DNA from 2 places in the Mesorhizobium sp. WSM4841 genome. Region 1 is predicted to be linked to the other one. Evidence: predicted binding sites of a transcription regulator. Region 1 holds the regulator's gene; the other holds the start of a gene.
What was found. Region 1 encodes PhoB, which activates phosphate uptake and scavenging genes when phosphate is short. Its sites were predicted from a motif close to TGTCATNNANCTGTCAT; they were not measured.

Region 1 (14,576 bases):
TTGGCCCGAGCGGGTCGCCGGAAGCTGCACGGCGCCTGTTTGCAGCGCCAGCCGTGATATCTTTCGTCATGTCTTCATTTCGCCCTTTGTTCCCAGCACCCTGCCGCCCTTCAATACACGATGCAAAGCAGGCGGTCCCCTCGTCTGGTTACCCGTCCCGACCTCAAACGCCATCCTCTTACATTAGTTCCAAACCATCGGAACTTTTTCGGAAAGCCGGCGTTTATATTTTCAGGGTTTATTTTCGGGGCTTGTAATCACCTTGGCCTGCAATCTATGCAATTACGTCAGAGGGAGACGTCCGTCATGAGCCTATCCGCAACCATCGCTCCGCACCTGCCGTTCCTGCGCCGCTTCTCGCGGGCCGTTTCCGGATCGCAGGAGAGTGGCGACGCGCTGGTCGCCGCGATGCTCGAAGCCATCATCGCCGACATCGACATCTTTCCGGACGCGTCGAACGACCGCATCGCGCTCTACAAGGTCTTCGCCAGGCTGTTCACCTCGGTCGCCATCCGCGTTCCGCAAGAACACCCGCAGTCGGCGTGGGAACAGCGCGCCGCCGCCAATCTGAACGCGATCTCACCCCGCCCCCGCCAAGCCTTCCTGCTGGTCGCCGTCGAAGGTTTCAGCGAAGACGAGGCGGCGGAGATTCTCGACGTCGACGATCAGGAGTTCTCCGAACTTCTCGCCGAGGCCAGCAACGAGATTTCCCGCCAGGTGGCAACCGATGTGCTGATCATCGAGGACGAGCCGCTGATCGCCATGGACATCGAGCAAATGGTCGAAAGCCTCGGCCATCGCGTCGTCGGAACTGCGCGTACCCACGCCGAGGCGGTGGCGATGTTCACAAAGACGCGGCCGAAGATGGTGCTGGCCGACATCCAGCTTGCCGACGGCAGCTCGGGCATCGAAGCGGTGAACGAGATCCTGTCGTCCACGCCGGTGCCGGTGATCTTCATCACCGCCTTTCCCGAGCGCCTCTTGACCGGCGAGCGGCCGGAGCCGGCCTTCCTCGTCACCAAGCCGTTCAATCCGGATATGGTCAAGGCCCTGATCAGCCAGGCGCTGTTCTTCGACCGGCATGCGAAAGCCGCTGCATAGGACCGGGCAGGCCCAGCCTCGCGCTGCCCGTTCCACGGATCGCCCGTTTTCCCACTGATCGAATGATGCTGGCCGCTTGCGGCTGGCAAACGTCACTTGCGCCTCGAACTTCCCCCTGCGCATGGCGATTCAATTCGGGCCGGAAAGATTTCCAGGGATCGTCTTTTTCGGGAAATGGTGGAACAAACGGTAGCGAAAGACGTTTTTGCCGTACCATTCAAAGGAGATGGATCATGCTTTACTGGGCGCTCGTGTTTCTCGTCGTCGCGATCATTGCAGGCGCTCTTGGTTTCGGCGGTATCGCCGGCACCTCGGCCGGTATAGCGCAGATATTGTTTTTCATCTTTCTCGCTTTCCTGATCATTTCGCTTATCGCGGGCTTGTTTAAACGCGCGTCGTGAACTGCGATCGAACACTGGGAGCCGCACCCCTCAAGCGGTTTCCAGCTACCGCCGGGCGGAGTCCTTACCGGACGTCGCTCGGCGGACCTCTTTTGGGAACCCATTTTTCCGTCAGCCGTTCAGCCTGCATTGGGCGGGTGAAGTGAACAATGCAACCCAGAGCCGGAGACATGAAAGACAGCGGACGGAGCGATGAGATCATCGCTTTGCAGTCCGCTGAGAGTGGAATGCAGCTTGGCCGTGCCCTTCTCCATGCGCTGCACAATGCCGGCATTTCGGTTCTCTATCAGGATCGCGAGATGAAAACCGTCTGGGCCCGCAACATGCGCCCGCCATGGGCGTCCGATACGGCCGACAGCAACGGCATCCTGCCGCTGGCGCAGGCGGAGCGTATCGGTGCGGCCAAACGCAACGTCGTCGCATCCGGCAATCCGGAACATCTTGAGCTCAGCCTTCCCGCCGACGATGGCATCCGTTGGTTTCAGGTATGGGTAGACGCTGATCGCGACGGCGGCGGCGCCGTACAGGGCGTCGTCACCACCATGGTCGAAACGACCGAGCAGAAACGTCGCGAGCAGACCCTGAAGACGCTGCTGCGCGAGGTCAGCCACCGCTCAAAGAATCTTTTGGCAATCATCCAGAGCATCGCCACCCAGACCAGCCGTTATTCGGACACGCTCAGTGATTTCCTGACACGCTTTCGCGGCCGGCTGCAGTCGCTTGCCTCATCCCAGGACCTGGTGACCTCGTCGAACTGGCGGGGAGCGGCACTGCGCGAACTGGTGTCCGGCCAGGTCGGCCGCTATGGAGCCGACCCTGTGCGCAGCTTGCGTTTCCAGGGTGCAAATCCGTACCTCAACCCCAATGCCGCCCTGCATATCGGCTTGGCCATGCACGAGCTTGCCGTCAATTCGGTCAGCTACGGCGCTCTGTCGCGAGCCGACGGATTCGTCGAGGTGACGGCCGATCTGACGGCCGCTTCCGCTGGCGAGACCGCACTGTCGCTGACATGGGCCGAAGCCATCGGAGCCAACGACAATCAGCCCAGTGAGAAGCGCTTTGGCAGCGTCGCGCTGGAGCGCGTCGTGCCTGCGTCGTTGAACGGTACGGCGACACTTGAAATCACCGGGGACCGTCTCGAATATCGTCTTGTCGTTCCTCGCGGCAATTTCGAGACGGATTGAACGGACAGCAGCCGAGCCCAAGAGAGCCGGGGCCAAGAGGGCTGGGGATCGATACCGGCCGCGCCGGCTTAACCATCTGTTCACCATAAAGTCCGATGCTGTTTTTCCCAGACACCGCTCCGCATGACGTTATCGATCGCAGTTGCTGCGCAGTACGGGAGGAATGGCTTTGACGGTTGCCGACATCAACAGGCTGGAACAGGCCGCGCGCGTTTCGATGGGCGGGTTTCAGGATCTCGAAGCATCCGCGATGCCGTCGCCCCGTACTTCCCTCCCGACCCCCGGCGTCGCCGCGATCGGGCTGGCTGCAGTGGTCGTCCTGGTCGCCGCGTTCCAGTTGATCTAATGCATGTCGCGCAAAAGCATGCCCTCGGGCCTGACCCGAGGGTGTGCAGCGGTTTTGCGATAACGACATGCATAATACAATTTAAAGCGTCGGACCCAAAGTGGCCGGCGGCTTGTGCTTGCCTCATGTCGACCTGTTCTCCAATCAGTCGCGCCAGCCTGCATGGCAGGAACTTTGACGGATGTGGCCCGTTCTTATGGCCGGAGGACCGTCGCCATGGAACACATCGCTGCCGTGTTGCTGGTCATTGGCTGTTCGAACGCGATGACCGAGTGTCGCGAACTGCCCGTATCGGTGAGCGTTTTCGAAATCGCTCAGGAATGCACCGCCGCGCGGCCCTTTGCCTTGAGCGATTTGCAGGGTCAGGCTCCGCGCATAATTGCCAAATGCCTTTCCGTCGATCCGGCACTTGAGGATGATTACGACCAGATCGTCTGGAATGTGCGTCCGGACGGCACGCTCGACGCGTCCGTGGAGATTTCCAATCTTGAGGTTGCCTCGAACGGCGCGCGCCCCGAAAAAGATTCCCTTAGCCAACAATGAAATCGAGCAGGCAAAACGCTTTTTCGCATGATACATGACGGGTAGAGCTACAAGTGAGGACAAAAAGGCGAGGAGTGACCCTATGCGGAAGATGATTATTGCCATGGTTGCCGTGATCGCAGTCAGCGGTTGCAGCACCACTGAGAAGGATGTCGCCGTCGGCGCCGGTGTCGGCGCTCTGGCCGGCGGCCTGATTGATGGCGGCAAGGGTGCGCTCGTCGGCGCAGCCATCGGTGCCGGTACCGGCCTGCTGGTGCGCAACCTGCGCAATGGCTATTGCCAGTACCGCGACAACCGTGGCCGTCTGTTTACGGCTCGCTGTTGATCCGTTTCAAACGCATGAAGCAATAGAAGCGGAGACCGGACGAGCCGGTCTCTGTTTACTTGCGCCTTCGAAAACGGTCGGTTTGCGGCAGCGTTTCAGTCCGACAGTGGAATCCTGATTTCCACGCTCAACCCGCCATCGTGAAAATCGCGATTGATCGTACCGCGCAATTCGCGCGTGACGTTCAGATCGATCAGCTTGGTGCCAAAACCGGTTTTGACAGGTGGTTCGAGCTTCTTCTGGCCGGCTTCGCGCCAGTTGAGGACCAGCGTCCGGTCGCTCCTGCGGCCCTCGACCGACCAGTCGACCTTGAGTGACCACTCGCCCGTTCTAGCATTGACCGAATTGCCGGTTTCGCCATATTTCAGCGCGTTCGTTGCCAGTTCATGAAAGGTCAGGCCGAGCGCTTGCGTCGTCGTCTCGTCGAGCAACACCTCTGGCCCCGACAATATCCCCTCGGGAAGCTCCTTGCCGAACACCTGGCCAAGTTCGATGCGCAAGAGATCGCCGAGATCGGCCTTCTGCCAGCGCGAGCGCGTCAGCATGTCCTGGGAAGCCGCCATAGCTTGCAGCCGGGCCGAAAAAGAGGACGAGAACTCATGGACGTCGGTGGCGTGCGACGCCGTCTGGCGCGCGATCGCCAGCACCCGCGTGATCGAGTTCTTGATGCGGTGCTTCATCTCCTGCAGCATCAGGTCTTTTTCGAGCAGGCTTTTTTCCGTCGTTTCATGAAGCAGCGAGACCGCGTCATAGGCCCGCTCCTGATAGCGGGCCACCAGCGCGATGGTTCCCGCAAGCAGCAGCCCGAACAGGCCGAGCATCACCGGAATGGCGCGCGAGGAGGGTTGCGAGAATGCGCTTGTCGGTCTGAACAGGACGGTCCATGGACGTCCGGCGATGGTGATCTCGCGAGAAACCACCAGCCTGTCACCGAAGCTCGACGCCGGCGGCGTTTCCGACTGGAACAAAAGATGGTCGGCATCCACCTTGCCGTCATAGATTTCGATGTTCACCGGCAGCAGCGGCGTTCGGCTGAGCGCGGTCTGGAACAGATCGCGGGCGCGGAAGGCCGCATAAAGAAAGCCTGATGTCGAGGATCTGGACGCATCGATGCCGTCCTGGGCGGTTTCGACGTTGAGCCGCACGAAGACCAGGAAGCCGGTGAAGGTCTGCGCAGCACCTGTTTCCTGGCCCAGCTGCACGCGCCCGCTCGCGTGCTGCTGGTTGTCGGCCATCGCCCTTTCGATCGCCTCGCGCCGCACCGGTTCGGTGAACATGTCGTAGCCGATGCTGGATTGATTGGAAGGATCCAGCGGCTCGAACAGCGTGATGGGCGTACGCCATGGCAGCGTTGTCGTAGCCGGATAGATCGCATCGCTGGCGCCATAGTCGTGCAGGATGGCACGCTCGACGGCTGCCTCGTCGCCGGCTCTCACCAGCCGGAGAAAGCCGACACCGCGCAGGCCGGTAAAATTGTCGTTGATACCAAGCGCTTCGAAGAACGCCTTGAACTCGCCCCGCGAAATGCCGCCATTGCGCGCCTCGAACAGCGCATGGGTCGATCGCAGCAGCGACAGATGCAGGTCGATGCGGCTGTCGATCCGGTTGAGCGCGTCGTCCGCCGTCGCCTCGAACTTGATGCGCGCTGCTTCCTGCGTGGCGAAATAGGCGAATCCCGCCATCGTCAGGCTGATCAGCGCGACGGCGATGAAAGCGACGATCGGGAAGAACTTCTTCAAGTTGCTGCTGCGGCCCATGGTTCCCCATCTTATGGGCAAGTCCCCGTGGCAACACAATGGCGCGGCCAAACCATCATGACGACTGGCATATCACATGACAGGTATTTGACGCTTCAGGCGGCGATCTTCAGTGCACCTGGGCCCGGAATGGCACCGGGCGGGCACTTGCCCAAAATGATCATGCCGAGCACCTCGTCCTGGGTCACGTCGCTGGTGCGCGCCGTGCCGACGACCCGACCATTCTTCATCACGCAGACGCGGTCGGCAAGCTCGAACACATCGTGGATGTCGTGGCTGATCAGGAAGATGCCGATGCCGTCGGCCTTGAGCTGCATGACCAGTTCGCCGACCTGCGCCGTTTCCTGCGGTCCCAATGCCGCCGTCGGCTCATCCATGATCAGGATTCGGGCGTTGAACAGGATGGCGCGCGCGATTGCCACCGACTGCCGCTGGCCGCCCGAAAGCTTGACCACCGGCTCCTTGAAGCGCTGGAAACGGGGATTGAGCCTGCCCATCACCTTGCGCGCCTCGGCCTCCATGGCGCCGTCGTCGAGCGTGCCCCAGCCGGTCATCAGCTCGCGGCCGAGGAAGAGATTGGCGGCGGCGTCGACATTGTCGGCGAGCGCCAGCGTCTGGTAGATCGTCTCGATGCCGTATTTCTTGGCGTCGCGCGGATTGGAGATCGAAGCCTCTTCGCCATTGACGAAGATCTGGCCCGAATCGCGCTTGTAGGCGCCGGACAGGATCTTGATCAGCGTCGACTTGCCGGCGCCGTTGTGGCCAAGCAGTGCCACGACCTCGCCCGGGAAAAGGTCGATCGACGCATCGTCGACAGCACGAATGCCGCCAAAGGCAATCGAAATGTTGCGCATATCGATCAGTGGCGTGGGCGCAGTTGTGTCAGCCATGATCGTTCCTCCCTATGGTTTTTGCTTGAGCACGGTCTCGTCGAAACCGGCGTCCAATTTTCGCTGACGCGGCGCTTCGGCTCGGGATCATGCTCAGACCCGCTTGCGGTAGACGGTGTCGAGCCAGACGGCGACGACCAGGACGGCGCCGACGACGACGCTCTGAAGCGGTGAATCGATGCCGAGCAACACCATGCCGGACTGCAGCGACTGCATCAGAAGTGCGCCCAGCATCGCGCCGAGCACCGTGCCGGAGCCGCCGGCCAGCGACGTACCGCCAATGACCGCAGCCGCGATGACCAGCAACTCGTCCAGCGTACCCAGCGCATTGGTCGACGCATTGAGACGGGCCGACGCAATCGCCGCGCTGATCGCGGCCAGCACGCCCATGATCATGAACACCTTCATGGTCACCCAGCGCGTGTTGATGCCGGCGAGTTCCGCCGCTTCCGGATTGCCGCCGATGGCAAAGACATAGCGGCCGAAACGGGTGCGCCTGGTGATGAAGGTCATGACGATGCCGACAGCGACCGCGATCAGCACCGGTATGGCGATGCCGTGGGCGATGAACAGGCCGCCTTCGGGAACGGTGATGCCGGTCCGCTGAGCGTACTGGCGAACGATGCCGATCGGCCAGGGGTAGGAATTGGCGATCCAGACGGCGCCAAGGATGGCGGCGCAGGCGACAACACCAAGCAAGCTCTCCGCCCAGACTGGCCGCAGCGGGAACTTGAACCGCTTGCGCTGTGACCGGCCGTTGAGCAGCATCAAGGCGACGGCCACACAGGCGAGAATGCCGACGATCCAGCTTGCGGTTGCCCCGATCGAGCCACGCGGCCCGCCACCCATGAGCTGGAATGTGGCGTCGAGCGGCGCGACGGTGCGCCCGCTCGTCATCAGCCACGCCATGCCGCGCCAGATCAGCAGGCCGCCCAGCGTCACGATGAAGGCCGGAACCTCGAGATAGGCGACGATGAAGCCCTGGAGCGCGCCGATCATGAGGCCGAGCGCTACGCCGGCAGCCAGTGCGATGATCCAGATCCAGGGATTTCCAAGCTGGAAGCCCATGACCTGGATGAGGAATTCGGCCTGCGCGACGCCCATCACCATGCCGATCACACCTTCGACGGAGCCGACCGAAAGATCGATGTTGCGCATCACGATGACCAGCACCATGCCGGTCGCCATGATCGCGACCGAGGAGGTCTGCACCGACAGGTTCCAGAGATTGCGCGGCGTAAGGAAGAGCCCGCCCGACAGGATGTGGATTCCAACCCAGATGACCAGCAGCGCGCCGACCATGCCGAGCATGCGTATATCGAGCTCGGTTGCCTTGAGGAAGCGGCCAACGGAGCTGAGCTCGGATTCACGCGCCCGATCGGCAGCTGTATCGGCGGCCGGCGTGTTGGAAGTCGTGTCGGTCATGATGTCCTCCCACCGGGTTGCCGTCTGCCGCGGATGCCGGAAGCAGCTTGGAAGTTAGCCGCGAGAAGCGGAAAAACAATTCTTTCTGAAAAAACGCCGCGGCGTGAAGCCGCGGCGTTTCAGGCTTCTTGCGAAGGCCGGATCAGTTGCAGACCGGGACGGTGCCCGCTGCCACGCCGGCGCAGACCTCTTCCTTCTTGATCCAGCCGGCGTCGATGACGACGTTGAGATTGTCCTTGGTGATGGCAATCGGCGTCAGGAACAGCGACTGGACGACATTGCCGCCCGGCGTGGCGAAGTCCTTGACGCCCGCAATGTCTGTCATCTGCTTGCCGTCGGCCAGCTGCGAGGCGATCTCGGCAGCGTTCTTGCCGAGCTCGCGCGCGTCTTTCCATACTGATACGGTCTGCGTGCCGAGCGCGATACGGTTCAGCGCGGCATGGTCGCCGTCCTGGCCCGACACCGGGACGGATCCGGCCAAGCCTTGCGCCGTCAGCGCCGCGACGACGCCACCAGCGGTGCCGTCATTGGCAGCAACCACGGCATCGACCTTGTTGTCGTTGGCGGTCAGGAACTGTTCCATGTTCTTCTGAGCGTTGGCGGGAAGCCAGCCGTCCGTATAGGCCTCGCCGACATTCTTGATCTTGCCGCTGTCGATCGCGTCCTTGAGCACTTCCATGGAGCCGGCGAACAGAAAATCGGCATTCGGATCGGCGCCCGAGCCCTTGATGAAGACGTAATTGCCTTCCGGCGCCACCTTGAACACTTCGCGGGCCTGCATGCGGCCGACTTCCTGGTTGTCGAAGGTCAGATAGAACACGTCCTTGTTCTCGATCAGCCGGTCATAGCCGACGACCGGAATGCCTTCGTCCAGCGCCTTCTGCACCGCCGGCCCGATGGCCGAGGCATCCTGCGCAAGGATGATCAGCGCGTTGGCGCCCTGCGAGATCAGGCTCTCGACATCGGTCAGCTGCTTGCCGGGATTGGACTGTGCATCGGCGGAAATATACTTGTCGCCGGCGGCCTCGATCGCCGACTTCATGGCGGCTTCGTCGGTCTTCCAACGCTCTTCCTGGAAATTCGACCACGAAACGCCAATGACCTTGTCCTTGGCCTGTGCGACCGACGCGAGCGTCAGCGACATGGCGACCCCCGCCAGAATGGCGGCTGCGAATCTCTTCATGATATCCTCCCTGCGCCGCGTACGGCGCGACCAACTGGCCCGAAGGCCGGCACAAAGGCCCCCTATTTTTTCGAGCCTCGAAAAAATACTGGTCCAACCGCGAAGCGCTGTCAACATCAATTCCGATGGATTTTGATGTCCCTGCCGACTTATTTCGAGACTCGGAATAAATAATGACAGGGCCTGCTGCTTCTGCCACTATTTGTCGGACATTACCGACGGCTTCCGATTCATGAGCGGCCGCGGCAATAGGGAGGAAGCAAAAGAATGTCGGTTGGAATCCGTCATGACGATTTGCGCCGGCGTAACCGGGCGATGGTGATTTCTGCGGTACGCCGGGCCGGCCAGCCGTCGCGGACCGAGATCGCCGCAACCACCGGCCTCAGTCATTCGACCATATCGGCGATCTCTTCAGACCTGATCCAGGAAGGCATCCTGACCGAGAGCAAGGCGAGCGAGACCGTTTCGATGAAACGCGGCCGACCGCAGGTCGGCCTCAGCCTCAATCCGGAAGCCGCTGCCGTATTGGCGGTCGTGTTGTCGCTGAATTTCCTGTCGGTCGCTGTCATCGATTATGCCGGACAGGTGGTCGCCGAGGAACAGCGCCGGCTGGACACGCTGACCATGTCGCGCGACGAGCTGATCGACGAATGTGTCGCCATCGTGCGGCGCCGGATCGAAGACCCCGACCTCGACGTCCAAAGCGTCGCCCGCATCGCGCTGGCGATCCAGGGCATCACCGATTCGCATGCGCGCGCCATGTTGTGGTCGCCGATCACGCCGCAGACGAACATCGCCTTCGCCGACATTCTGGAACGCGAGTTCGGCATCCCGGCCATCATGGAGAACGACTGCAACATGATGGCCGTGGCGCTGCGCTGGCGCGACCCGGATCGCTACCGCGACGATTTCATCGCCATCCTGCTCTCGCACGGCATCGGTATGGGGCTGGTGCTGAAGGGCGAACTGTTCACCGGCACCCATTCCTCGGGCGGCGAATTCGGCCACATGATTCATCGGCCGGGCGGCGCGCTTTGCCGCTGCGGGCGGCGCGGCTGCGTCGAGGCCTATGCCGGCAACTACGCCATCTGGCGCAACGCAAGGCAATTGAGCGAGAACGCAGAGCCGGTCGCCGATGTCAGCGACGCCGAGATGCGGGCACTGGCGGCCCGGGCGCGCCAGACGGACGGACCGGAGCGCGAAGCCTACCGCAAGGCCGGCGAAGCGCTCGGCTTCGGGCTTGGCAGCCTGTTCGCGCTGATCGATCCGGCGCCGGTCGCCATGGTCGGCGCCAGCGCTGCCGCCTTCGACCTGATCGAGCCGGCCCTGCGCGAGGCCATCGCCCAGACCGCCGGCGGCCAGCATTCGGGTTCGATTTCCTTCGACACCGAGACGAACGAGCTGCCGCTGATCCGCGAAGGCTGCGCCTTGCGAGCGCTGAGCTTCGTCGACCAGGAGATTTTCGCGCCGGGCGCGCAAGGGAAGTCCGGCACGATCAGGAAGGACGTGGCGTGAGTCCGAAGGCAAGGAACAAAGGCGGAATGCGACTTGGGGATGTGTTGAGATTCAGGTCAGGCCGCGCCGGAGTCGAAGACGGGCGCGAAGCGACCAGACTGGGCGAGTTCCGAGAACCGGAACGGAGCGTACTTTTGGGTACGTACCGGAAGCGCAGGAAATCGCCGGTCGCAGGCCGGCATCACCTGAATATCAGCTAGTCTTCCCTGATCGCATAGCCCGCACCGCGGATGGTGCGGATGACATCGGGCATGCGACCATTGTTGACCGCCTTGCGCAACCGGCCGACATGGACGTCCACCGTGCGCTCGTCGATGTAGATCGTCTCGCCCCAGACATTATCGAGCAACTGGCTGCGCGAGAAGACCCGACCTGGGTGCCGCATCATGAATTCGAGCAGCCGGAATTCGGTCGGCCCGAGCCGGATCTCGCTCTTCTTGCGATAGACCCTGTGCGATTCGCGATCGAGCATGATGTCGCCGACCTTCAGCACGCTGGACAGCACTTCGGGCTTGGCGCGGCGCAGCAGCGCCTTGATCCTGGCCATGAATTCCGGTGTCGAGAACGGCTTGACCAGGTAGTCGTCGGCCCCTGTCGAGAGGCCGCGCACCCGGTCGCTCTCCTCGCCGCGTGCGGTCAGCATGATGATCGGCAGCCGCTCGGTTTCGGGGCGCATCCGAAGGCGTCGGCAAAGCTCGATGCCGGAAACCGCCGGCACCATCCAGTCGAGCACCAGAAGATCGGGCACGTTTTCCTGCAGCCGGATTTCGGCCTCGTCGCCGCGCGTCACCACCTCGACCTGATAGCCTTCGGATTCCAGATTGTAGCGGAGGAGGACGCCCAGCGGCTCTTCGTCCTCCACCACCATAATGCGTGGCGCGATCATCGACCGGTCACCCCCGTCATGTCGCCGGCGCCGACATCGTCGTTTCGTCGAGCTTCGGGCGATCCGCCGGCAATTGCTGCCCGGTCACGACATAGTAGGCGTTTTCGGCGATGTTGGTGACGTGATCGCCGATACGCTCGAGATTCTTGGCGCAGAACAGAAGATGCGTGCAAGCGGTGATGTTGCGCGGATCCTCCATCATGTAGGTCAGGAGTTCGCGAAAAACCGCCGTGTATTTCACGTCGATCTTCTCGTCGGCGGCGCGCAGTTCTTTCAACGCGCCGGCGTTGCGCGACACATAGTGCTCGACCACGCCGCGGAGCTGCACAAGAACGAGATCCGCCATCGCGTCGATACCGTGCGAGAGATTACGCGGCGTGGCGCTCTGCCCGACTGCGCTGACCCGCTTGGCTATGTTCTTGGCCAGGTCGCCGATGCGCTCGAGATCGCCGGCCATGCGGATTGCGCCAACCACGGCGCGCAGATCTTGCGCCATCGGCTGCCGCTTGGCGATCAGCGTGATCGCACTATCGTCGAGTTCGCGCTGCCGCGCATCCATGATGGCGTCGTCCGAGACGACGCGCTGCGCCATCGCATTGTCTGATGCAAGCAATGCGCGGATCGAGGCTGCGACCATCGCGGCGGCGAGCTCGTCCATATCGCGGATCAGCCTGTCGATGTGCTCCAGTTCCTCGTCGAAGGATGCGACGGTGTGTTCACCCATGATACTGTCCTCGTGTTCGAAATTCGCCGCCGGACCGCTCAGCCGAATCGGCCGGTGATGTAGTCCTGGGTGCGCTTGTCGTCGGGGTTGGTGAACATCTTGTCGGTCGCGCCCTCCTCGACCAGATAGCCGAGATGGAACATCGCCGTGCGTTGCGACACGCGCGCTGCCTGCTGCATCGAATGGGTGACGATGACGATCGTGTAGTTCTGGCGCAGTTCGTCAATCAGTTCCTCGACGCGGGCGGTGGCGATCGGATCGAGCGCCGAACAGGGCTCGTCCATCAGGATCACTTCCGGCGATACGGCGATGGCGCGCGCGATGCACAGGCGCTGCTGCTGTCCGCCGGAGAGACCGGTGCCCGACTCGAGCAGGCGATCCTTGACCTCGTTGAACAGGCCGGCCTTCTTCAGGCTCGATTCAACGATGCCGTCCAACTCGGCCTTGCTCCTGGCCAGGCCGTGAATGCGCGGACCGTAGGCGACGTTTTCATAGATCGACTTCGGAAACGGGTTCGGCTTCTGGAACACCATGCCGACGCGAGCTCGCAGCTCGACGACATCGATTTTCGGGTCGTAGACATCCTCACCGTCGAGCGTGATCTTGCCGCTCACCCGCGCGATATCGATCGTGTCGTTCATTCGGTTCAGGCACCGCAAGAATGTTGACTTGCCACAGCCCGATGGGCCGATCAACGCCGTCACCTGGTTCTCGCGGACATCGATATCCACATCGAACAGAGCTCGCTTCTCGCCGTAATGAACAGAGACCTTTTCGCCCTTCATCTTGATCGAAGGGGCATTGGTTCCGCTGCTCAGTTTCTGTTCGACGCCGGCTTCCGTCATGATGTTCATATCCTCTACTCCTTACCAGCGCCGCTCGAAGCGCCTGCGCAGTATCACCGCGATGGCGTTCATGATGACCAAAAACAGCAGCAAAATCAAAATCGCCGCCGAAGTCTTCTGCTGGAATCCAGCTTCCGGGAAATCCGCCCACATGAATATCTGCACCGGCAGGATCGTCGCGGGATCGGTGAAGCCGCCGGGAATGTCGACGATGAAGGCGACCATGCCGATCATCAGCAACGGCGCGGTTTCGCCCAGCGCATGCGCCATTCCGAGGATGGTGCCGGTCATGATACCCGGCATCGCCAGCGGCAGGACGTGATGGAATACGGTCTGGACCTTGGACGCTCCGATGCCGAGCGCCGCCTCGCGGATCGACGGCGGCACGGCGCGCAACGAAGCGCGCGAGGCGATAATGATGATCGGCAGGGTCATCAGCGCCAGCACCATGCCGCCGACCACCGGGGCTGAGCGCGGCATGCCGAAGAAATTCAGGAATACGGCAAGTCCAAGCAGGCCGAAGACGATCGAAGGCACCGCCGCCAGATTGTTGATATTCACTTCGATGATCGTCGTCAGCCGGTTCTTGGGGGCAAATTCCTCAAGATAGATCGCCGCCGAAACGCCGATCGGGAAGGCGATGGCGAGCGTAACGATCATGGTCAGGAACGATCCGACGACCGCGCCCCAGACACCGGCCAGTTCCGGCTCGCGGCTTGCGCCGGTGAAGAAGAAGATCGAGTTGAACCGGCTTTCGATCAGGCCGGCGCTCTTCAGCGTGTCGAGCCAGACGATCATCTTGTCGGAAATCTTTCGCGATGCTTCCGGCGTGTCGATGACGCGCAGGAATGCTTGGCCGCTCGCGGCGGGCGCCGTGCTGTCTAGCGCCTCGATCACCGTGCCCTTTGCGACCGCCGTCCCGTTGGCCCCAGGCGACAGCGCGGTCAGCTTGACCGTACCGCCATTGAACGCGACCAGCAGCGACGACGCGCCGCTCGTCAGCGTGAGCATACCGTTTTCGCCCTCGGTCGCACCATTGCCACGCGCCAGCGTCAGCATGGCGTCGTCGCCGAAGGTCAGATCGATGTCGCCGCTGGTTTCCGAAGGGGTGACGCTTGTCGAAATCGCTTCGTCCGAACCGACGTCGGCAAGCAACCCCTTGAGATAAAGGTCGGCAAAATCGTCAAGTGGAACCGCATAGTCCACCGTTCCTCCGAGCATCCCCGGATCAGCCGCAATATCTTTGCGCAGGAAGACGCCTGTGCCGGTGGAAATCAGTCCGCGCAGCAGGCGCTTGTCCTGACGGCTCGTCACATCAGGAAATTTTGCCGTAAGCGCTTCCTGAGCGATGGCGTCGTAGTTGGCGGCGTCGAGTTTCGCCGGGTCGACCTTGGCCGCCGAAAGATCGATCGGCAGCGTCAGATAGTTCTGCCGCAGCGCCGGGATCGCCT
Region 2 (14,576 bases), on a different contig from region 1:
TTGTCGCCGACCGCGTAAAGCAGGCGGCCGAACCCGGTGCGGTTCAAGGTGAAAACAATGAGGACGGCGATGGGCACGAACAACAGCAGCGCATTGGGCACGCCATAGGTCAGGCCGGTGCCGAGCCAGGCCAGGAAGGGCGGAATCTTGGCGCCCGAAGCGATGACGGTACGCTGATAGACCTGCAGGCAGCCGGTGCCGATCAGGCTGGTGCCGAGCGTCATGATCAGCGGGTGCACGCGAAACACGCCGACGCCGATGCCGATGACCAGGCCAATGAGCACCGCCGGCACAAGTGCGATGAGGATCGCCACCGCCGGGTCATGATTGACGACCTGCGTCGCCATGATGAAGGCGCTCATCGTCGCTACGGTTCCGACCGACAGATCGATGCCGCCGGTCAGCATGGTCATGGTCTGGCAGCCGGCCAGAATTGCCAGCGGGATGGCGAATTTGACGGTGTTGGCAAGCCACCGCTCGTTGACGATGCCGGGGCGCAGGATCTGCAGCACCAGCACCAGGATGACGAGCAGGATGATCAGGGGAATCAGCGGCCGGTCGGCCATGAAGCGCTTGAGGCGGCGGCCGAAGGGTACCGGTTGGATCGCGGTTGTGCTCATGACGTTGCTCGCGATTGGTTTTGCCCGATGTTGGTGCTGTTCCGGTTGGGGGAGGATGGCGTTCCACGGCGCCCCCCTCTGTCCTGCCGGTCGCCACGAGGGACAGGGCGATCGCATAGGAGCAAGTGCCCCCTCACCCGGATTGCCAACCGAATTGCAAGGGCAATTCGGGGGCAATCCGACCTCTCCCCGAGGGGAGAGGAGATCGCCGGCGCTGGCGTCTGCCTCTTCTCCCCAGCGGGGAGAAGGTGGCCGCGAAGCGGCCGGATAGGGGGCTTATGGCGAAGTCGGCGGAGGAGCCAGCCGTCCGTCAAATGGGGAGGGGCGTCGATGAAAATCGGCATGTGCATGTTCTTGTGGACGACGGCCGTGTCGAAGAGACACGAGCCACTGCTTAGGGATATCAAGGCGACCGGCTTCGATGGCGTCGAGATACCGATCTTCTCCGGCACGCCGGACGACTACAAGAAGCTCGGTGAACTGCTCGACCGCATCGGACTGGAGCGCACCGCCGTTTCGGCGATGGGCGATCCGGCGATGAATTTGATCTCGGCCGATGCCTCAACGCGCAAGGCCGGCATCGACTATATGAAATGGGCGATCGACTGCACACAAGCGCTTGGCGCCAAAACGCTGAGCGGCCCGCTGCATTCGACGCTCGGCGCCTTCTCCGGCAGTGGGCCGACGGCGGCGGAGAAGAAGCGCTCCGTTGCCTCGCAACGCGCCATCGGCGACCATGCCGGCAAGAAAAACGTCACCATCGGGCTGGAGGCGCTCAACCGCTTCGAATGCTATCTGCTCAACACGATGGACGATCTGTCGGAGCATGTCGACGCGATCGACCGGCCGCATATCAAGGCGATGTACGACACTTTCCACGCCAATATCGAGGAGGCCGACCCGATCGGCGCCTATACGCGCCACCGCAAAAATATCGTCCATATCCATATTTCGGAGAATAATCGCGGCGTGCCTGGGCGCGGTCACATTCCGTGGCAAGAGACGTTTTCGGCGATCCGCAAGAGCGGCTATGACGACTGGCTGACGATCGAGGCCTTCGGCCGCTCGCTGAAAGATTTGGCGGCGGCTACCAAGGTGTGGCGCGATTTTTCGGAAAGCCCGGAAGCCGTCTACCGCGACGGCTACAAGCACATCAAGAGCGGCTGGAAGAGGGCCGGAGCCTAGGACGCAGCCTTCCTCTCAGGCGATCTGAGCTGCCGCCGGACGGGCGGAAACGCGCCGCTCATCGTTGCTGTTTGCGACGGTCCCCATCAGCTTGCGGCGGAGATAGCTGGAGATGTTGTCGAAGATGAAGACGACGAGCAGAATCAGCAGAACCATGTAGAAAACATTGGCCCAGTTGGTGTTGGTGCGCATGGCCTCCCACAATTTCAGGCCGATGCCGCCGGCGCCGACAGCACCGATGATCGTCGCTGACCGGGTGTTCGATTCCCAGAAATAGAGGGATTGGCTGAGGAACACCGGCAGAACCTGGGGCAGCACGCCGTAGCGCTGCACCATTGCCGGCGTGGCGCCAACCGAGCGGATGCCCTCGCGCTGCTTGTCGTCGATGTTTTCCAGCGCCTCGGAATAGAGTTTGCCCAGGGTTCCGGTGTCGGTGAAGAAGATCGCCGACATGCCGGCCAGCGGCCCCGGACCGAAGCCGCGCGTGAAGAACAGCGCCCAGATCAGCATGTCGACCGAGCGCTGGAAATCGAAAAAGCGCTTTGTTAGCTGGTTGGCTATCCGGCTCGGCGTGACGTTGCGCGCAGCCAGGAAGGCGAGCGGAAAGGCGACGATCGAGGCCAGCACAGTGCCGACAAAAGCCATGACGATGGTTTGCAAAAGTTTCAGCCAGACGTCACCGTGCTGCCATTCGGCGTTGTTGAGGACGTTATCCCAGGCGAGCGCTGCGTTTGATCGCGACGGGTCGATGCGTGCCCCGGAAACGACCAGTGAAGCGACCTCGCCGAACGGCTTTCCCCAGAATGGCGAATTCGTGTCGAACACGAAATTGGCCCAGCCGAAGAAACGTCTCCAGGCGACCACTTCGTCACTTTGCACCTCAGCGCGGCCGAGAAATCCGAACGAGACATAGGCTGTCGAGCCTGGCCTGCGTTGCTCGATCCAGTCAGGCAGCGGTGTGCGCGGCGTGACGGAACTGTCCTTGGCGATGTCGAAGATGACGCTTTCGGCGCCGCGCGTCACTGTGACGAGGTTTGGCGTGATGGCGATCCGGCCATTGCCAAGAACGACGGTCGCCGCCACGACGGCGTTTTCGCGCACCGTTTCAGGCACAGCCGGAGCGGGTTGGTTTGACGGGGCGGTTGGGCTCTCGGCGGTTGGCGCGCCAGGCGCCATAAACGAATCCTGCGACGACTTGTTGGTCGCGTTTGCCGGTGCTGGTGCTGCGTCGACCCGGCGCTCGATCACACCCATCTGCTTGGCCACCCAGTCGGGATCTGGATTGGATCCCAGTTTGGAAAAGCGGGAGTAATCGATCGTCAGATAATTGTCCTTGAATTCGATGTCGGGCCGGATTTCGTAAGACACCCAGTCGGCGAGATACGCGCCGGCAAGGTTCCAGTTCGCCTTTTCAAGAACGCTGGCGATCGAGAAGAACCACGCGCAATAGAAGGTGTAGAGAATGCAAAGAAGGATGCCGATCGGGGCGGCGTAGCGCTTCCATAGGGAGCGCCGGAACGCATCCGGATGGCGAATGGCGATGTCGTTGATGGCATCGGCGTTCATTCGCTTACTCTCCGCGCCCATATGCGAACGCCTGCCGGCCGACAAGACGATGTCTCAGCCATGCCGAAAACTGGTCGACGGCGACAATCGTGCAGAACAGCAGGAAGACGATGGCGATGGTCTTGGCCTCATGGCCTCGGCCGATCGAAAGACGCAGCGATTCACCGATGCCGCCGGCGCCGACGGCGCCGAGAATGGTCGAAGCGCGCACATTGATCTCGAAGCGGAGCAGGAAATAGCTCATGAAGTTGGGCAGGACCTGGGGCACGATGCCGAACCACACCCGCTCCACCCAGTTGGCGCCAACGGCGCGCAGACCTTCTTCAGGCTTCATGTCGGCATTCTCGACCACTTCGAAGAACATTTTTCCGAGCGCGCCGACGGTATGGATGCTGACCGCAATGATCGCCGGAATGGGTCCAAGCGAGAAAATCGCGAGAAAGAAGCCGGCAATAACAATTTCCGGAAAGGCGCGGACGATTTCAAGGAAGCGACGCGTGGCGAAACGGAGCCAGCGGTTGGCCGTGATATTGCTCGCGGCGAGGAAGCAGAGCAGGAAACCGAATGTAGAGCCTACGAGCGTCGAAAACAGGGCGATGTTCAGCGTCTCGATCATCCGGTGGAAATATTCCGGAATGTAGATGCTTTGGGTCAGGTAGACCCGGCCTTCGGGGTAGTCGAACTTGAGGCTGCCATCGTCATAAGGGGACGGCAGGTCGAACAGCGCGCGCACCGGGTCGAACCAGTCGCGCGGCTTCAGCTCGGTGAAAAAGTCGGCGACGTAGGGAAGGCGGTCGAAGAACTTTCCGGCGTTGGTTTCGTTGGCGAACCAGAGCGAGCCAGAGAGTGCAAGAAATAGGAAAACCAGGCCTCCGATCGTGTAAAGGCGCCGGCGAGCGGCGAGGTCGCGCCAGTGCCGCTCGACGGTGGCTCCCTCCGGGGAAAGGGCAGGCGCGCGGTAAACGTCGGTCGCACTCATCGATAGATCCCCGGCCCCTGATGCGGCAACGCCGCCGGCGGCTCATGGCCCCGGCGGCGTTTTGGCAGCTTGCTTTACGAGCCGATCTTCGCCTTACGGGCGTCGATGATTGCCTGATAGAATTCCGGGGTAACCGGCGAATAGCCCTTGTAATCGCCGCCTTGTATCGCCGAGAAACAGGCCGGATCGGTTTCCGGAAGCTTGGTCAGGAAGTCGGTGATCTTCTGCTTGGCGCCGACGTCGATCAACGTACGCACGACCAGCGGGCCGTTCGGGATCAGCGGCGACTGCCACAATTCGACGAGGTCATCCATCTTGAGGACGCCCTTGTCTACCATCTTGCGCAGATTGCCCGAGCTGTAGCCGTCCTTGAAGTCGCCGACGCCGGAGGCCCAGGTGGTGCCGGCATCGAACGTACCCTTCAGGACTTCAAGGACAAGCTGTTCATGGCCGCCGCCGAAACCGGTCGACGCGAAATAGCTCTTCACGTCCATGCCGATGTCCTTGGGCAGTGAAGTGACCGGAATCAGGTAACCAGAAGTCGAATCGGGATCGGCGAAACCGAGTTTCTTGCCCTTCATGTCGGCGAGCGTCTTGATGCCGGAATCAGCACGGGCAACCATGACCGAATGGTAGCCGGTCGAACCGTCGGTCTGGACCGTCGTCAGGATCGGCTGAACCGCGTCCTTGTTTTCGAGATAGATCTTGGCGTAGCCGGAAGCGCCCAGTTCGGCAAAGTCAAGCGTGCCGCCGAGCAGGCCCTGGATGACGCCGTCGTAATCGGCGGCCGGGAACAGCGAAACTTTCTCGACGCCGAGGACTTCTTTGATGTGGTCGGCGAAGCACTGGTAATTGCGCAGACGGTCGGCTTCGTTCTCGCCGCCCAGAATGCCGACGCGGAACTCCTTCAGGTCCTGTGCCTGGACCGTGCCCACCGCCATGGCGAGGATGGAAACGGCACCGAAGATTATCTTTCTAAACATTTCGCGTCTCTCCTGTTGGTTCCGGCATCGCGCCGGCAGCGTTCGAATTTTGACAGCGCCCTTGACGCGGGCTGGCGATCCAGGTGCTCTTCGGTTGTCCATGACCTTTCGTATACCGGTATCCACTTTCCGGGATCATGGAACTAGTAGCCTGGAAATGCGGGCTCGAGCGGTCCGGTGGATGCGGCGATTTTTTGCTTGATGGTGACGCTGGTCGAGGTGATGGCCTCGGAGATTTCGCCGCCATTGCTGTCGGCGCCGTAGACCATGCGCACAGCCTCGCGGTTGAGCTCTTCGGGTGGGCCGTCGAACACGACCTTGCCCGCGGCCATGCCGATGATGCGGTTGCAATAGGTGCGCGCGGTATCCAGCGTGTGCAGATTGGTGACGACGGTGAGGCCCTCGCGCAGATTGATGTCCTGCAGCGAATCCATCACCACTTTGGCGTTGAGCGGGTCGAGCGAGGCGATCGGCTCGTCGGCGAGGATGACTTTCGGCTGCTGCATCATGGCGCGGGCAATCGCAACGCGCTGCTGCTGGCCGCCGGACAACGTGCCGGCCGGTTGCAGCGCCGTGCGGGCGATGTCGAGACGCTCGAGCGCCGCGATCGCCTCGGCCCGTTCCTCGCGGGAGAAGACACCGAGCAGATTGACAAGGGTCGAGCGGTGATTGAGCCGGCCGAGCAGGACATTGGTCAGCACGTCGAGACGCGGCACCAGGTTGAATTGCTGAAAGATCATGGCGCAATCGCGCTGCCAGCGCCTGAGCAGCGAACCGCGCAGGCTGGAGACTTCGGCGCCGTCAAAGAAAATCGAGCCCTGGCTGGGATCGATGAGGCGGTTGATCATGCGCAAAAGCGTCGACTTGCCGGCACCCGAGCGGCCGATGATGCCGACCATCTGACCGTGCGGGATCGAGATGTCGACATTGCTGACGGCGGTGTTCCTGCCAAACCGGCGGGTGACGCCGCGGATCTCGAGCGTGGCTGAGGTTGCTGGCGCTGAGGTTGCTGGCATAGAGCGGGTTCCAGTCCAGTCGCAGTTGAAGGTCTGTTAACCTTCGCTAGCGCAGCCGCGTGAAACCGCGGTGTCGGATTGATGTCAGTTTTGTTACCGTCCACAGGCTGAAGGAGGCGAGCCGGCGGCCGCGGTTCGATCGGTGAATGGTGAATGGTGAATGGTGACAAGACCGGCTTCCCAGCCGCCATTCACTATTGACCATTCACCATTCACTAGCTGCCGTATTTTTCCAGAAACGCTTCCGCCGAAAGCCCGCGAAAATCGTCGAGTGCGGCGCGCAGGCGGGCGTGGTCCCAATCCCACCAGGCAAGTGCCTGATAGCGTTCCGCCGTGCGGCGGTCGAAGCGTTCGCGGATCGGTTTGGCCGGCACGCCGCCGACGATGGTGTAGGGCGCGACGTCCTTCGACACCACGGCGCCGGCGCCGACCGTCGCACCATCGCCGACGCTGACGCCGGGCAGGATGGTCGAGCCGTGGCCAAGCCAGGTGTCGTGGCCGATGGTGGCCCGTTTGGCGCGGCGCTGCGCAAAGAATTCGCTCTCGTGCTCGGCGTCGTCCCAATAGTCAGAGGCGCGATAGGTGAAATGGTGCAGCGTCGGCCGCCAGGTCGGATGGTTGGTGGCGTTGATGCGCACACTGGCGGCGATGTTGGCGAATTTGCCGATCGTCGCGCACCAGGCGCTGCAGTCCTGCATCATGTAGGAATAGTCACCGAGCGTACTTTCCGAAAGCCGGCAGCGTTCGGCGATCTCGGTCCAGCGGCCGAGCGTCGAGTTGTCGACTTCCGCCGTTTCGTGGACCAGCGGCGTTTCCGACAGTTTTCTGGTCATGCGGCGATTTTCCCGGCGGCAAAAGCGGTCACGTCGATGACGCGGTCGGCCACTGCCTCGCGCACGTCGTGATCGTGGAAGATGCCAAGCAGGGCGACGCCGGCCGCCTTCTTGGCCGCGATCAGCGCAATCACCACGTCGCGGTTGCTGGCGTCGAGCGAGGCTGTCGGCTCGTCGAGCAGCAGGATCGGGTGCTCGGTGATGAAGCCGCGCGCGATGTTGACGCGCTGCTGCTCGCCGCCGGAAAAGGTCGCCGGCGGCAGCATCCAGAGCTTTTCCGGCAGGTTGAGCTGCGCCAGCAAGGCGCGCGCCTTGCTGCGCGCGACCTCACGGTCCTCGCCGCGCTCGACCAGCGGTTCGGCGACGACATCCAGCGCCGAGACGCGCGGCACTGTGCGCAGGAACTGGCTGACATAGCCGATCGTGAGGCGGCGCACGGCAAGCACGGTGCGTGGGCTGGCCGTCGCCAGATCGATGAGCCCGTCCTCGTGCTGGACGATGATCTGGCCTGCATCGACGGCATAGTTGCCGTAGAGCATCTTCAGGATCGAGCTCTTGCCGGCGCCGGAGGGGCCGCCGAGCACGGCGCATTCGCCGCTCCTGATCGAGAACGACACGCCGGCGACGACAGGCAGTCTGATGCCGTCGCGCAGATGCATGGTGAAGCTCTTGGCGACATCGGCGACGACGAGCGGGGTTGCCATGATCACACCTGCAGTATGGAAGAAACGAGAAGCTGGGTGTAGGGCGCGCGCGGGTCGTCGAGCACGCGGTCGGTTAGGCCGCTTTCGACGACGCGGCCGTCCTTCATCACCATCATGCGTTGCGACAGCAGACGCGCCACCGCAAGGTCGTGGGTGACGACGATGGCAGCCAGGCCGAGATCGGTGACCAGGCCGCGCAACAGGTCGAGCAGGCGCGCCTGCACGGAAACGTCGAGGCCGCCGGTCGGCTCGTCCATGAACACCAGCCGCGGCCCGGTGACGAGGTTGCGGGCGATCTGCAGGCGCTGGCGCATGCCGCCGGAAAAGGCCCGCGGTTCGTCGTCGATACGGTCCTCGTCGATCTCTACGCGCGACAGCCAGTCGACGGCGGTAGCGCGGATTTTGCCATAGTGGCGATCACCTACCGCCATCAGCCGCTCGCCGACATTGGCGCCGGCCGACACCGTCATGCGCAGCCCGTCGGCAGGGTTCTGGTGGACAAAACCCCAGTCGGTGCGCATCAGGAAGCGGCGCTCGGCCTCGCTCATGCGGTAAAGCTCGCGGAACTGGCCGTCGCGCATGCGATAGCTGGCTGTGCCGGAGCTCGGCAGCAATTTGGTCGACAGGCAGTTGAGCAGCGTCGTCTTGCCGGATCCGGATTCGCCGACCACTGCCAGCACCTCGCCCGGCCAAAGGTCGAAGCTGACGTTCTCGCAACCAATGCGCGAGCCGTAGAATTTTGACAGCGCTGAAACGCGCAGCAGCGGTTCGTCGCTCATTGCGCCGGCTCCGTTTTTTCCAGGGCAAGAGGGGTTTCAGGCGCGAGGTGGCCGCGATGGCCTTGCTCGCGCCGCTTCTCGCAATGGTCGGTATCGGAGCAGACGAACATGTGGCCACCATGGTCGTCGAGGATGACCTCGTCGAGATAGACGTTCTCGGCCGCGCACAGTGCGCAGGGCTGGTCGAAGGTCTGCACCTCGAACGGATGGTCCTCGAAGTCGAGGCTGACTACCTCGGTGAAAGGCGGCAGCGCGTAGATGCGCTTTTCGCGGCCAGCGCCAAACAGCTGCAGAGCCGGTGAACGGTGCATTTTCGGGTTATCGAACTTCGGCGTCGGCGACGGATCCATCACATAGCGACCCTCGACCTTGACCGGGTAGGCGTAGGTGGTGGCGATGCGGCCGTGCCTGGCGATGTCTTCGTAGAGTTTTACATGCATGAGGCCGTATTCCTCCAGCGCATGCATTTTCCGCGTTTCCGTCTCGCGCGGTTCGAGGAAGCGCAGCGGCTCGGGGATCGGCACCTGATAGACCAGCACCTGGCCCGATGTCAGCGGATGTTCGGGAATGCGGTGACGGGTCTGGATGATGGTCGCCTTGGCCGTCTCGGTGGTGACGGCGACATTGGCGACCTTCCTGAAGAAGGCGCGGATCGAGACGGCATTGGTGGTGTCGTCGGCGCCCTGGTCGATGACCTTCAGCACATCGTCGGGGCCGATGATCGAGGCGGTGACCTGGACGCCGCCGGTGCCCCAGCCATAGGGCATCGGCATTTCGCGCGAGGCGAACGGCACCTGATAACCGGGAATGGCGATGCCCTTGAGGATCGCGCGGCGGATCATCCGCTTGGTCTGCTCGTCGAGATAGGCGAAGTTGTAGGTGGCGATATCGGTCGGTTGTGCGGTCATTCCGCGGCCTCCCTTTTTTCTTCCATCTTGCCGCCGTTCTCGCGGGCGTCATGCTCGGCGCGCATGCGGCGCACCAGATCGAGCTCGGCCTGGAAGTCGACATAGTGCGGCAGCTTGAGGTGCTCGACGAAGCCGGTCGCCTGGACATTGTCGGAGTGCGAGATGACGAACTCCTCGTCCTGGGCCGCGGCGACGACGTCTTCGCCGAATTCGGTTGCACGAAGCGCGCGGTCGCATAGCGCCATGGCCATCGCCTTGCGCTCGCTCTGGCCGAAGACGAGGCCGTAGCCGCGGGTGAATTGCGGCGGCGCCTTGGCCGAGCCCTTGAACTGGTTGACCATCTGGCACTCGGTGACACGCGCAGAACCGAGCGGTACGGCGAATGGCAGCTCCGGCACGTCGAGTTCCAGCTCGACCTCGCCGATGCGAACCTCGCCGACGAACGGATGGTTGCGGGCATAGCCGCGCTGGGTGGAATAGCCGAGCGCCAGCAAAAAACCCTCGTCGCCGCGTGACAGCGCCTGCAGGCGGATGTCGCGCGCCATCGGAAATTCCAGCGGCTCGCGGGTGATGTCGCCGGGGATATGGTCCTGCGGCATGTCGCCATCAGGCTCGATCAGGCCTTCGCGGGCGAGGATGGCGGAGACGCGCGGCATGGCGTCCGCGTCGCTGGCACGCTGCAGCGGCTCGGCGACGTCGCCGCCGGCGGCGAGTTCGGGATCGAGCAGCCGGTGGGTGTAGTCGAAGGTCGGGCCGAGGACCTGGCCGCCAGGAAGATCCTTGTAGGTCGCCGACACGCGCCGCTCCACCAGCATCGCGCCGGTGTCGATCGCCCTGGTGTAGCCGAAGCGCGGCAGCGTGGTGCGATAGGCGCGAACCAGGAAGATCGCCTCGATCACGTCGCCGCGCGCCTGAACGATGGCCAGCGCCGCCAATTCGCGGTCGTAGAGCGAACCTTCGCTCATCACCCGGTCGACGCCGAGCGCCAGTTGCTCGACGATCTGGTCGAGGCGAAGCGCCGGCACCGAACGGTCGCCGCGGCGGCGGTCGGCGAGCAGGGCGTGGGCGTTGGCAATGGCCGCTTCACCGCCTTTTACCGCGACATACATATCACGCCTCCATCGTCTTGATGCGCGTCGTGCGCGGCAGGCAGGCAACGCCTTCCGGGGTGGCGAGGATAATGTCGACACCACGGGGAAAACGCTGGTTGTTCTGCTTCCACTGTTCGACGAAGTGGCGCGGCATTTGCGCCGGCGCGATTGTCGCGGTTCTTTCGATGCCGGGACCTTCGACCAGCAGAGGGGCGCCTGAAACGAGATCGCTCACCTGCAGAATCAGCGTCGTCGAGCGGTCGGGATAGTCCTGGGTGCCTTGCGAAAAGCCGTCGAGCGCCATCATCTCGGCCGGCGTGGCGATCAGCGCGAAATGCGCATCGGCTGGCGTGTTGGCCAGTGGCGCGCCGGTGTGGAAGCCGAGCCAGGATTTCACCGTCGCTGGGGCCTGCAAAACGAGGTCGAGCCAGAGCGGCGTGTCGTTGTCGCACAGTGCCAGCGCGATAGCACCCGCGGTGACCGACAGCGGCGCCGGCGGGCGGGCAAAGACCGGCAGGGGCTGCAGGGTGCCCGGCCGCGCCATCGCATCCATCACGGCGCGGAACACTGTCTGGGCGTCGAACACCGGATCGGCAAAGCCGCCCTCGATCGCTTGCGTTGCGATGTCCATCAGTCTTCTCCGCGTACCATGGTGAAGAAATCGACCTTCGTTGCCGCCGTCTCGGCGCGCCGCCGCTCGCGTCCGCTGGCCAGTGCGGCCTGCAGCGGTGCAATGAGTTTGGTCTCGATCTCGTTACGGCGGGTGGGATCTTGCCAGAGCGCGTCGGCGATCGCCGCCAGTTTTGCTTTCTGCTTGTCACGGCCGAGCGCGTAGCAGTGGCCGACCTGTCCGGATGCGAGCCGGACGGTGGCGCGGGTGACCGTCGCCTCGCCGACGTTGAACGGCGCGCCGCCGCCGCCGATGCGGCCACGCACGGTGACCAGGCCGGTTTCGGGTCCGCGCAGGAGTTCCGCTTGCGAAGGCAGGCCGGCTTCGTTCCAGAGGCGGACGATATCGTCGCCGGTCGATTGCGCCAGCGTCGCCATGATGGCCTTGCGCTCAAGCTGCTGATCGCGCGCTTCCTGTTCTCGCATGGCCGCCGTTCCTTCTCATTCGAATTTGTATAATGATGTAGACAATTATACAAATTATACCTATTCTCTAAAGCCTGTCCATGACGGATGGATGACACGGCGCAAAAGCTCGGGGCAAAGAGATGATCGGTCAGCAGATGGCCAGCAGCTTGGAGCGGCGCAGCGGCGTCTCGCTGTGGCGGCAGATCGCCGAGCAGATCATGCATTCGATCGCCGTCGGCGACTTTGCCGAGAATGCCGCGTTGCCACCGGAAGTTGCACTGGCCGAGCGCTATGGCGTCAACCGCCATACGGTGCGCAGCGCCATCGCCGCACTGGTGCAGGATGGCGTGCTCAGGGCCGAACAGGGGCGCGGGACTTTTGTGTTGTCGCGCAAGCGCCTGTCCTATCCGATCGGCGCGCGCACCCGGTTTTCGGAGGGCTTGCAAGGGCAGGCGTCGGAGCGTCGCAGCGTGCTGCTCGAATCGGCGGTCGAGCCGGCCAGCCGGCGCGTCGCCGAAGGGCTGGGGCTCGCCAAGGGTTCGACTGTCATACGCCTCGAGACACGCGGCGAAGCCGATGGGCAACCGGTCTCGCGTGCCACCGGCTGGTTTGATGCGGGACGCTTCGCCGGCATCGATGCCGCCATGGCCGAAACCGGATCGGTGACCGCCTCATTCCAGCGTTTCGGCATCGGTGACTATCTCAGGCAATCGACGGTGTTGTCGGCCCGCCACGCGGACGCCGCCGACCTTGCCGATCTCGATCTGCAGCCCGGCGCCATCGTGCTGGTTACGGTCGCAGTCAACGTTACCCCGGACGGCCAGCCGATCCAGTTCGCCGAAACGCGGTTCCCGGCTGAGCGGGTCGAGCTCAAGATATCGGCGCTTTAGGTCTGGTCTTATCCGACCTGGATGACGGCCTTGATCAGGCCGGATTTCTCATGCGCCCAGCGGGCGAGGTCGCGCGGTGTGTCGCCAAGCGTCGTGCGATGGGTGACGAGCTTTGCCAGCGGTACAGCACCATCGCGGATCGAAGCGGCGACATGATCGAAGTCGACGCGCAGCGCGTTGCGGCTGCCGATGAGCGTCATCTCGCGCTTGTGGAATTCAGGATCGGAAAAGATGATGTCGTCCTTGACGACGCTGACCAGGACCAGCGTCCCGCCATGCGCGACATGGGCGAAGGCCGACTGGACGGACTTGGTGTTGCCGGTGGCATCGAAAATCACGCCAAAACCTTCGCCGCCGGTCGCCTTGCGCACCAGATCGGTCGCAGACTGCCGCGAACCGTCGAGGGTGGCGAAGCCGAGTTCGCTTGCGGCGAAGCCCAGCCTTTCCGCGCTCATGTCGAGCAGCGTCACGTCGAGACCGGCGATACGGGCAAATAGCGCCGTGCCGAGGCCGATCGGCCCTGCGCCGATGACCAGCGTGCGCGCGCCGGGATCAGCCAGCGAGCGGCGCACGGCGTGCGCCCCGATCGCCAGGAATTCGACGGCGGCGGCATCGGCCAGCGACAGGCCTTCTGCCGGATAGAGATTTTGCGCCGGCACCAGGATCCGTTCGCACATGGCGCCGTCGCGGTGGACGCCGAGCACTTCGATCCTGACGCAGCAATTCGGCTTGCCCTGGCGGCAGGCGATGCATTTGCCGCAAGCGAGATAGGGGTTGATGATCACCGGTTCGCCGACGGCCAGATCGACGCCTTCGCCGGCCTCGATCACAGTGCCGGAAACCTCGTGGCCCATGATACGGGGATAGGCGAGGAACGGATGCTTGCCCTCGAAGATGTGATAGTCGGTGCCGCAGATGCCGACATGACTGACCGCGACCAATGCCCAGCCAGAGGGCGGAGTGCCTGGCGCCGGGCGGTCTTCCACAACAAGCTCACCGGGCGAACGGCAGACGACGGCTTTCATGTTTTGATCCAGTCGGTTCATGGCACCGCCGGCCCCGTTAGCGCCGGCCAGCGGTTGTTAAAATGGTCTACTTGCCGCGGCGGCGCAGGCCGTCGAAATAGACGATGACGATGATCAGCACGCCGGTAATGATGCGCTGCCAGAAGGCATTGACGTTCAAGAGATTGGCGCCGTTGTTGATGGTGGCGAGGATGAAAGCGCCGAGCAGCGGTCCGTGCACCGAGCCGACGGCGCCGAACAGCGAGGTGCCGCCGATCACTGACGAGGCGATCGCCTGCAACTCCCAGCCCTCGGCCTGCGTCGGATTGCCGATGCCGATGCGCGAGGCAAGCAGCACGCCGACAAAAGCCGCGCACAGGCCAGACAGCGTATAGGCCATGTAGATGGTACGCTGGACGTTGACGCCGGAAAGCCGCGATGCCTCGGCGTTGGAGCCGACCGAGAACAGATACCGGCCCCAGCGGCTGTGATGCAGGAAGATGTAGGCCGGGATACCGACGAGGATCACCATCCAGAACAGATTGGGGATGCCGGCGAAGGAACTGCGCGAAAATGTCTGGAAGGCATCGTTGTTGATCGAGATAGAGTTGCCGTTGGTCATCAAGAGGCCGATGCCGCGCAGCGAGGTCAGTGTCGCCAGCGTGATGATGAAGGGTGGCAGGCCCATCTTTACGATGCCGAAGCCGTGGAACAGGCCGATGGCGACGCCGACCAGCAAGGTGATCAGGATGGCGAGGAAAATCGGCACGCCGGCGTTGATCAGCATCGCCGCGATGACGGTGGCGAAGCCGACCACGGCGCCGACGGAAAGATCGATGCCGCCGGTGATGATGACGAAGGTCTGGCCAACCGCCAGGATGGCGATCATCGAACCTTGCCGCAGCAGGTTCGAGATGTTGTTGGCGGAGGCGAAGCTCGGC

Region 2: phnF (phosphonate metabolism transcriptional regulator PhnF) is a predicted target of PhoB. The motif match lies at 11,840-11,856, and genes of this name have one in related genera.

What each region holds. Positions count from the first base shown of each region.
Region 1 is NZ_JBVVQC010000009.1:82,688-97,263, forward strand. Features, by position in the region: gene AC0L14_RS13315 (NepR family anti-sigma factor) at 1-70, opposite strand, end outside; gene AC0L14_RS13320 (response regulator) at 307-1,101, shown strand; gene AC0L14_RS13325 (DUF1328 domain-containing protein) at 1,335-1,502, shown strand; gene AC0L14_RS13330 (sensor histidine kinase) at 1,652-2,686, shown strand; gene AC0L14_RS13335 (hypothetical protein) at 2,850-3,032, shown strand; gene AC0L14_RS13340 (hypothetical protein) at 3,249-3,575, shown strand; gene AC0L14_RS13345 (YMGG-like glycine zipper-containing protein) at 3,658-3,900, shown strand; gene AC0L14_RS13350 (CHASE domain-containing protein) at 3,996-5,639, opposite strand; gene AC0L14_RS13355 (ATP-binding cassette domain-containing protein) at 5,753-6,547, opposite strand; gene AC0L14_RS13360 (sugar ABC transporter permease) at 6,641-7,972, opposite strand; gene xylF (D-xylose ABC transporter substrate-binding protein) at 8,115-9,155, opposite strand; gene AC0L14_RS13370 (ROK family protein) at 9,423-10,670, shown strand; gene phoB (phosphate regulon transcriptional regulator PhoB) at 10,867-11,556, opposite strand; gene phoU (phosphate signaling complex protein PhoU) at 11,573-12,280, opposite strand; gene pstB (phosphate ABC transporter ATP-binding protein PstB) at 12,319-13,134, opposite strand; gene pstA (phosphate ABC transporter permease PstA) at 13,147-14,576, opposite strand, start outside.
Region 2 is NZ_JBVVQC010000014.1:81,586-96,161, forward strand. Features, by position in the region: gene AC0L14_RS18250 (ABC transporter permease) at 1-620, opposite strand, end outside; gene AC0L14_RS18255 (sugar phosphate isomerase/epimerase family protein) at 951-1,805, shown strand; gene phnE (phosphonate ABC transporter, permease protein PhnE) at 1,821-3,371, opposite strand; gene phnE (phosphonate ABC transporter, permease protein PhnE) at 3,376-4,350, opposite strand; gene phnD (phosphonate ABC transporter substrate-binding protein) at 4,425-5,333, opposite strand; gene phnC (phosphonate ABC transporter ATP-binding protein) at 5,477-6,349, opposite strand; gene AC0L14_RS18280 (DapH/DapD/GlmU-related protein) at 6,565-7,182, opposite strand; gene phnL (phosphonate C-P lyase system protein PhnL) at 7,179-7,886, opposite strand; gene phnK (phosphonate C-P lyase system protein PhnK) at 7,889-8,665, opposite strand; gene AC0L14_RS18295 (alpha-D-ribose 1-methylphosphonate 5-phosphate C-P-lyase PhnJ) at 8,662-9,573, opposite strand; gene AC0L14_RS18300 (carbon-phosphorus lyase complex subunit) at 9,570-10,682, opposite strand; gene phnH (phosphonate C-P lyase system protein PhnH) at 10,684-11,295, opposite strand; gene phnG (phosphonate C-P lyase system protein PhnG) at 11,295-11,759, opposite strand; gene phnF (phosphonate metabolism transcriptional regulator PhnF) at 11,882-12,631, shown strand; gene AC0L14_RS18320 (zinc-binding alcohol dehydrogenase family protein) at 12,640-13,656, opposite strand; gene AC0L14_RS18325 (ABC transporter permease) at 13,724-14,576, opposite strand, start outside.